One region of the Janthinobacterium sp. 75 genome, then DNA from elsewhere that is predicted to be linked to it. Evidence: predicted binding sites of a transcription regulator. Region 1 holds the regulator's gene; the other holds the start of a gene.
The links. Region 1 encodes FliA, which starts transcription of late flagellar genes. Its sites were predicted from a motif close to CTAAAGTTTNNNNNNNNNNNGCCGNTA; they were not measured.
Positions count from the first base shown of each region.

Region 1 (3,413 bases):
AGGGTGCCATGCTGGTCAACCTGGGCGCCTCGCTGGTCTACGGCGGCAATGACGTGCTGCTGCTCGACGCCAGCGGCGGCAGCGATGGCGTCGCTGCGCGCCTGGGACTGGCGCACGGCGCCAGCCTGCGCGACGTGGCGCGCCAGCAGTGCGCCTTGAACCAGGTCATCCACCAGGTGCCGCAAGGCTTCGGCGTAGCCAGCCTGGGTGCGCGCAACCACCTGATGGACAGCATGGACTATGCGGGCGAGGAAGAACTGCGCCGCCTGGGCAAGACCTTCGAGGTGATGGCGCGCCAGAGCGGCATCGTGCTGGTCGACGGCGTCATGGCCGACGAGGGCGATTGCTTTCCCGTGCCGCTGATGGCCTCGTCCGATATCGTGGTGCAAGTGTCGACCAGCGCCACTTCGATCAAGGCGGCATACTGCCTGATCAAGCGCCTGAGCCAGGAACTGGGACGCCGTCCGTTTGGCATTCTGGTCACCGGCGCTTCCGAATCCGAGGCAAAAGTGGTATACGATAATATGGCGCAGGCGGCGAGCCGTTACCTGGCCGTGAAACTGACCTCGATGGGGTCGGTGCCTGCCGATGAGTATCTGCACCGCGCGGCGCGTCTGGGCCGCAGCGTGGTCGATGCCTTTCCGCTGGCGGGAGCTTCGGTGGCGTTTCGCGGACTGGCCGAGCGGCTGGCCCGTTCGGCGGCGCCGGTGCTCGGTGGCACCTTGTACCAGACGGGGAGCCCGCACCAGTTCAGCGTCTGAATCCATCATCAGCACACGATAGCAGTTAAAACAATAAGCAGCCTATGTACACGGTCAAAGGGAAATCGAACAAGGACTATTTGCTGACGGAGCACATTCCGCTGGTGAAGCGTCTGGCGCACCATATGAAGGCGAAATTGCCGCCTTCGGTCGAGGTCGATGACCTGATCCAGGCCGGCATGATCGGCCTGCTCGACGCCATCAGCCGCTATGAAGAGACGCATGGCGCGCAGTTCGAGACGTATGCCGTGCTGCGCATCCGCGGCGCCATGCTCGACGAATTGCGCACCAGCGACTGGTTGCCGCGCAGCATGCGCCAGAACATGCGCAAGATCGAAGAGGCGATGAGCATCCTGCAGCAGCGCCTGGGACACCCGCCGACGGAGTCGGAAGTGGCGAAATTGCTGAAAATGTCGCTGGCCGATTACCAGGAAATGCTGGGTGACGGCGGCGGCCACCAGTTGCTGTACTACGAAGACTTTCATGACCCGGACGGCAATGACAGCTTTCTCGACCGCCATTGCGTGGACGAGGACAGCGACCCCTTGCGGTCCCTGCTCGATACCGATTTCCGGCAATCCGTGATCGATGCCATCGACGCGCTGCCGCCACGCGAGAAAATGCTCATGGGCCTGTACTACGAAGAAGAGCTGAACCTGAAGGAGATCGGCGCGGTGATGGGCGTGTCCGAGTCGCGTGTCTCGCAGCTGCATACCCAGGCCGTCGCACGCCTGCGGGCAACCTTGAGGGAGCTGGCGTGGACTGGTCCAGCGTAATCGGGCTGGCGCTGGCGCTGGCGGGCCTCCTGGTCGGCCAGGCACTGGAAGGCGGCAAGATGGCCTCCCTGCTGCAGCCGGCCGCCTTTGCCATCGTCATCGTCGGCACCTTCGGCGCCGTGCTGCTGCAAACGCGGCTGCGTACTTTCGTGCGCGGCCTGGAAATGCTGCGCTGGGTGTTTTTGCCGCCGGCCGATACGCGCGCCGCGCTGGCGCGCGACATCGGGCAATGGAGCTTGACGGCGCGCCGCGACGGCCCGCTGGCGCTCGAGCGCCTGATGGAAAACACGGCCGACCGCTTCAACGCCAAGGGTTTGCGCATGATCGTCGACGGCATCGCCCCCGACAAGCTGCGCCAGCTGCTCGACGTGGAGATCTCTGCCTACGAAATGGCCGAGCGCCAGGCCGTCAAGGTGTGGGAGTCGGCGGCCGGCTATTCGCCCACCATCGGTATTCTGGGCGCCGTGCTGGGCTTGATCCATGTCATGGAAAACCTCACCGACCCGAGTAAATTGGGCAGCGGCATCGCCGTGGCGTTTGTGTCGACCATCTACGGCGTGGGCCTGGCCAATCTGCTGTTCTTGCCGGTGGCCAATAAACTCAAGGCCATCGTCTCGCGCCGGGTGCTGCAGTATGAAATCACGGCCGCCGTGCTGTACGACATCGCCACGGGCGACCACACGCGCATCATCGAAGAGCGCGTGGCCAGCCTGCTGCACGAGCACTGACCATGATGCGGCGCGCGCGCAGGAAGTATGACGAGGAACCGGACAACCAGGACCGCTGGCTGATCTCGTACGCCGACTTCATCACTTTGTTGTTCGCCTTTTTCGTCGTCATGTATGCGATTTCGCAAGTCAACGAAGGTAAGTACCGCGTCTTCCAGAATGCCATCGGCCAGGCTTTCAGCCTGGAAAAGGGCGCGCCGCCCATCATCATGGAAGCACCGCAAGCCATTGCGCTGCCGAATCCCGCCCTGAAACGCCGCACTGAAGCCCTCCGCCGCGAGCGCGAACACATGACGCGCCTGGCGCAGGATCTCACGTCCACCCTGGCGCCGCTGGTCAAGGAAGGCAAGGTCAGGGTCACGCAGACGAGCCGCGGCGTGAGCGTGGAAATCAATGCCAGTGTGCTGTTCGACCCGGGTGCCGCAGGGCTGACGGCCGAGTCGGACCAGGCCTTGCGCGCCGTGGCCGTGCTGCTCAAGGATGACACGCACGACGTGCAGGTGGAAGGGCATACGGATGTGCAGCCGATCAGCAATTCGACCTTTGCCTCGAACTGGGAATTGTCGGCCGCGCGCGCCAGCGCCGTGGTTCGCCTGTTCATCGCCAGCGGCGTGCAAGCGTCGCGCCTGACGGCCGTGGGACATGCCGATAATATCCCCGTGGCGCCGAATGCCACGCCGGAAGGGCGCGCGCGCAACCGCAGGGTCGCCGTGACGATTTTGTCGGGCATCCCCGAGACCGTGACGGAAGTGCCGACGTCGCCCGTCGCACCTGCTCCGGCGCCGGCCAACTGACCCTCGCCGCTTGGTACAATCGCTGCCTTCTTCCTTTTTAGCTATCCATCATGAAAAGCAGCTCCCTGGGCGGTCTAGTGTATTCCACCGAAACGGGCCGCATGTGCCCAGCCTGCCGCCAGCCGCTGGCGCAATGCGCGTGCAAGGCGCAGGCCAAGGCGGCGCCTGCGGGCGATGGCGTGGTGCGCGTGTCGCGCCAGACCAAGGGCCGTGGCGGCAAGAGCGTCACCGTGGTGAAAGGCTTGGCGCTGGACGCCATCGCCCTGGCGCTGCTGGGCAAGCAGCTGCGCACGCAGTGCGGCTCGGGCGGCACCGTCAAGGATGGCGTGATCGAAGTGCAGGGCGACCATGTCG
Region 1 covers NZ_SORD01000001.1:2,252,254-2,255,666, forward strand. Annotated here, with positions in the region: gene C8C89_RS10240 (antiactivator of flagellar biosynthesis FleN protein) at 1-761, shown strand, start outside; gene C8C89_RS10245 (RNA polymerase sigma factor FliA) at 806-1,537, shown strand; gene C8C89_RS10250 (flagellar motor protein) at 1,519-2,265, shown strand; gene motD (flagellar motor protein MotD) at 2,271-3,059, shown strand; gene C8C89_RS10260 (translation initiation factor Sui1) at 3,110-3,413, shown strand, end outside.

Region 2 (3,413 bases), on a different contig from region 1:
GGGGTGGCGGCATCAGCATGGACCCGGCCCTGCAAACCTTGACGATCAGCCCGCTGGAGCGGGGTGGGCGGCAGTATGTGCGTGTGGCTACCCGGCAAGCGATCCAGGCAGGCCACGTCCATCTGTATTTATTATTGGGCAATGGTAGCGGCGCCGTCGTGCGCCTGGGCACCTTGTGGCTGACGCCAGCACCGCCGGCCGTCGCCAGTGCGCCAGTCAGGCCCGTCATTCCTGTGCCCGTGCCTGTGCCGCTGGCACAGCCACTGCCGCGCGCGATGCCCGGCGCGCCGCCGGCCGATGCCGCCGCGCTGGCGGCCCGCGCGCGCGCCGAGGGCCTGGTGCGTCCGGCACGCGTGTTTGTGCCGCCGCCCGTCGCGCCCATGCCATCTGCCCCGGCGCTGCGCCCGGCGCCGTTGCGCCGCGCCACTGCGCCCGTGGCAGCCTGCGCGCCGCAGGCCAATATGGAGCAGGCGCAAGCATGCGTGGCGCTGGACCAGAAAAACGCGGCCCTGAATGAAAAGCTCGGCGAATTGGAGGGCAAGATCGGCGCCTTGCAAAAGGCGCTGGCGCTGCCCGTCGTCACCGAACCAACCGCTCCACCGGCTGCCATACCGGCTGTGGCGGAAGCGCCGCATGCCAAACCCAAGCCCCTGCACGCGGCGCCGGCAGCCGACAAGGAAAAGAAAGCGGGCGGCAATGGTTTGATGTGGCTGCTTATCGGCACCCTGGCCTTCCTGCTGCTGACGGCGCTCGTCGTGTATGCCGTGCGTAAGCGCAGGCAAGCGGTGGGGGCGGGCACGCCGTCGAAATACTGGGTCTTGCTGCGCAAACCGTTCAGCCGCAAGAAGAAGGATGTGCCGGTGCTGACGGAAGCGCTGGAAGAGGACGCGGCCGAGGCGGAAGCGGAGCCGTTCTCGCGTTAACGCTGCTGCAAGGCCGCGCCCAGATTTGATATAAAAAAAGATATTGAAAAAAGATAGAAAGTGCCTGTCTATCGTGTTGCCTATTTCTTAAAGATGGTGATATGATTAATTCAGTGGACTTGCTCTACGATAAAACAGTCCCAGCCTGGCGCAGTCACCAACGATAGTGTGGCGCGGCAAACAGGTGTAGCGTTGCATAAACGCCTGGGTCTGGAAGCGGTTTGCGATGCCGACGATGTGCTCGCGAACGCCGGATGCAACCGGCAGCGAGGCGACGCCAGGAGATACCTGGGGCTCGCCTTCCAAATTCCCCTTCCTTGCTTTTCGGACGCCGCAAATGCAGCGCTCCGCGGCACGGCGGCAGACGTAAAAAAAGCACCCACAGGTGCTTTTGTTGTTTCTGGCGCGGCAATGTTGACCTACATGCGGGCGCGCGATCCCTGCATGGCGTTCGGCAGTTGCGTCATCCACGGTTCCGTGATGGCGCGGATTTCGCGATCATTGGCCAGGATTTGCTTGAGCAAGTCAATCTTGCGCTGGCGCGTAGCGCCGGCCAGGGCAGGCACTTTGCCCGTCATGGTCGTGCTGGCGGCGCTGGCGCACTGGTTTTCCAGGGTGTCCAAGCCATCCCAGTCGCTCGAACGTGCGGCGACGACCATTTTGTTGGTCATTCCTGCAATATTTTCATACATCGAGAGAACGTCGTTGGAGGTCATGAGCACACCCGTAACTAGTGAATGGATTACCGCTTGTCTAGATTAGCGGCAGGTTCAGCGGGAACTTGAGGGTGTTTTTGAAAAAAAAGTGAAAATAATTTGGATGGTTGTGGCTGGCTGCCGGAATCTCCCGCCGAGCCGTTGTTCCGCATGCGAAAAAGGTATGATTCTCAGGCTATGATTTTGCTTATTTTCATCGAAAGGATCGCCATGCACGGTTTGCGTTTTTCCTGGTCCCGGACTCCAGTCCAGGCTGCCATCGCCCTCGCCCTGGCCGGCGCCACCGTGGCCTATGTACCGGCTCAAGCGCATGGCCAGCAAGCGGCCACCAGCGCCGCTGTCCCCGCTGCCGCCACGGCGTCGCCCGGCGACGACTTCTATGACTACGTGAATGGCGACTGGCTGCGCAGCACGGAGATTCCCGCCGACCGCAGCAGCTGGGGCTCGTTCGCCATCCTCGCCAACTCGACCAACGAGCGCATCATCGGCCTCGTCGAAGGCCTGGCGGCGGCGCCGCAGGCGGATGCATCCGCACGCCAGGTCAGCGATTTTTACCGTTCCTGGATGGATGAATCGGCCATCGAAGCGAAAGGCTGGGCGCCGATCAAGCCCTTGTTGAGCAAGATCGATGGCATACGCGACCAGGCGGGACTGGCACGCGCGCTGGGCGAGAGCCTGCGCGCCGATGTCGATCCGCTCAATGCTACCAATTTTTATACGGAAAACCTGTTTGGCCTGTGGGTGGCGCAAGACTTGAACGACACCACGCGCAATGTGGCCTATCTGCTGCAGGGCGGGCTGGGCTTGCCCGACCGCGCCTTCTACCAGGACGACAGCGCGCGCATGCAGGGCTTGCGCACTGGCTACCAGGCGCATATCGCCGCCATGCTCAAGCAGGCTGGTTACAGCGATGCGCCAGCCCGCGCCGCGCGCGTGTTTGCGCTGGAGCAGAAAATTGCCGCCAGTCACGCCAGCCGCGAAGAGTCGGCCGATGTCGCCAAGGGCAACAACGCGTGGCGCGCCGCCGACTTCGCCAGCAAGGCGCCTGGCCTGGACTGGAAAGCCTTCTTCCAGGCTGCAGGCCTGGGCAGGCAGACCGATTTCATCGTCTGGCACCCGACGGCCATGAAGGGCAGCGCGGCGCTGGTGGCGAGCGTGCCGCTGGCGACCTGGAAGGATTTCCTGGCTTTCCACGCGATTAACCATTTCAGCACCACCTTGCCGAAGGCGGCCGCCGATCAGCGTTTTGCCTTTTACGGCAGCACCCTGAGCGGCACGCCGCAGCAGTCACCGCGCAGCAAGCGCGCGCTGGCGGCGACGAACGCGGCCCTCAGCGACGCCGTCGGCAAGCTGTACGTGGAGCGTTATTTCCCGCCTGAATCGAAAGCCCGCGTGCAAGACATGGTGGGCAATATCGTCGCTGCCTTCTCGCGCCGCATCGACAAGCTGGACTGGATGGCGCCGGCCACCAAGGCGCAGGCGCAGGAGAAACTCCAGACCCTGTACGTGGGCGTGGGCTATCCGGAACGCTGGGCCAGCTATGCGGGCTTGCGCGTGGTGCGCGGCGACGCGCTGGGCAATGTGCAGCGGGCGGAGCAGTATCATTACCAGCAGGAACTGGCCAAGCTGGGCCAGTCGCCTGACCGCAAGGCCTGGGCCATGCCGGCGCAGTTGGTCAACGCCGTCAACTTGCCGCTGCAAAATGCGCTGAACTTCCCAGCTGCCATCCTGCAGCCGCCTTTCTTCGACCCGCAAGCCTCCGACGCGGCCAATT
Region 2 covers NZ_SORD01000002.1:241,298-244,710, reverse strand. Annotated here, with positions in the region: gene C8C89_RS25455 (hypothetical protein) at 1-923, shown strand, start outside; gene C8C89_RS25450 (flagellar protein FliT) at 1,343-1,594, opposite strand; gene C8C89_RS25445 (M13 family metallopeptidase) at 1,850-3,413, shown strand, end outside.
Region 2: a site for FliA is predicted at 1,683-1,709, ahead of C8C89_RS25450 (flagellar protein FliT). Genes of this name have one in related genera too.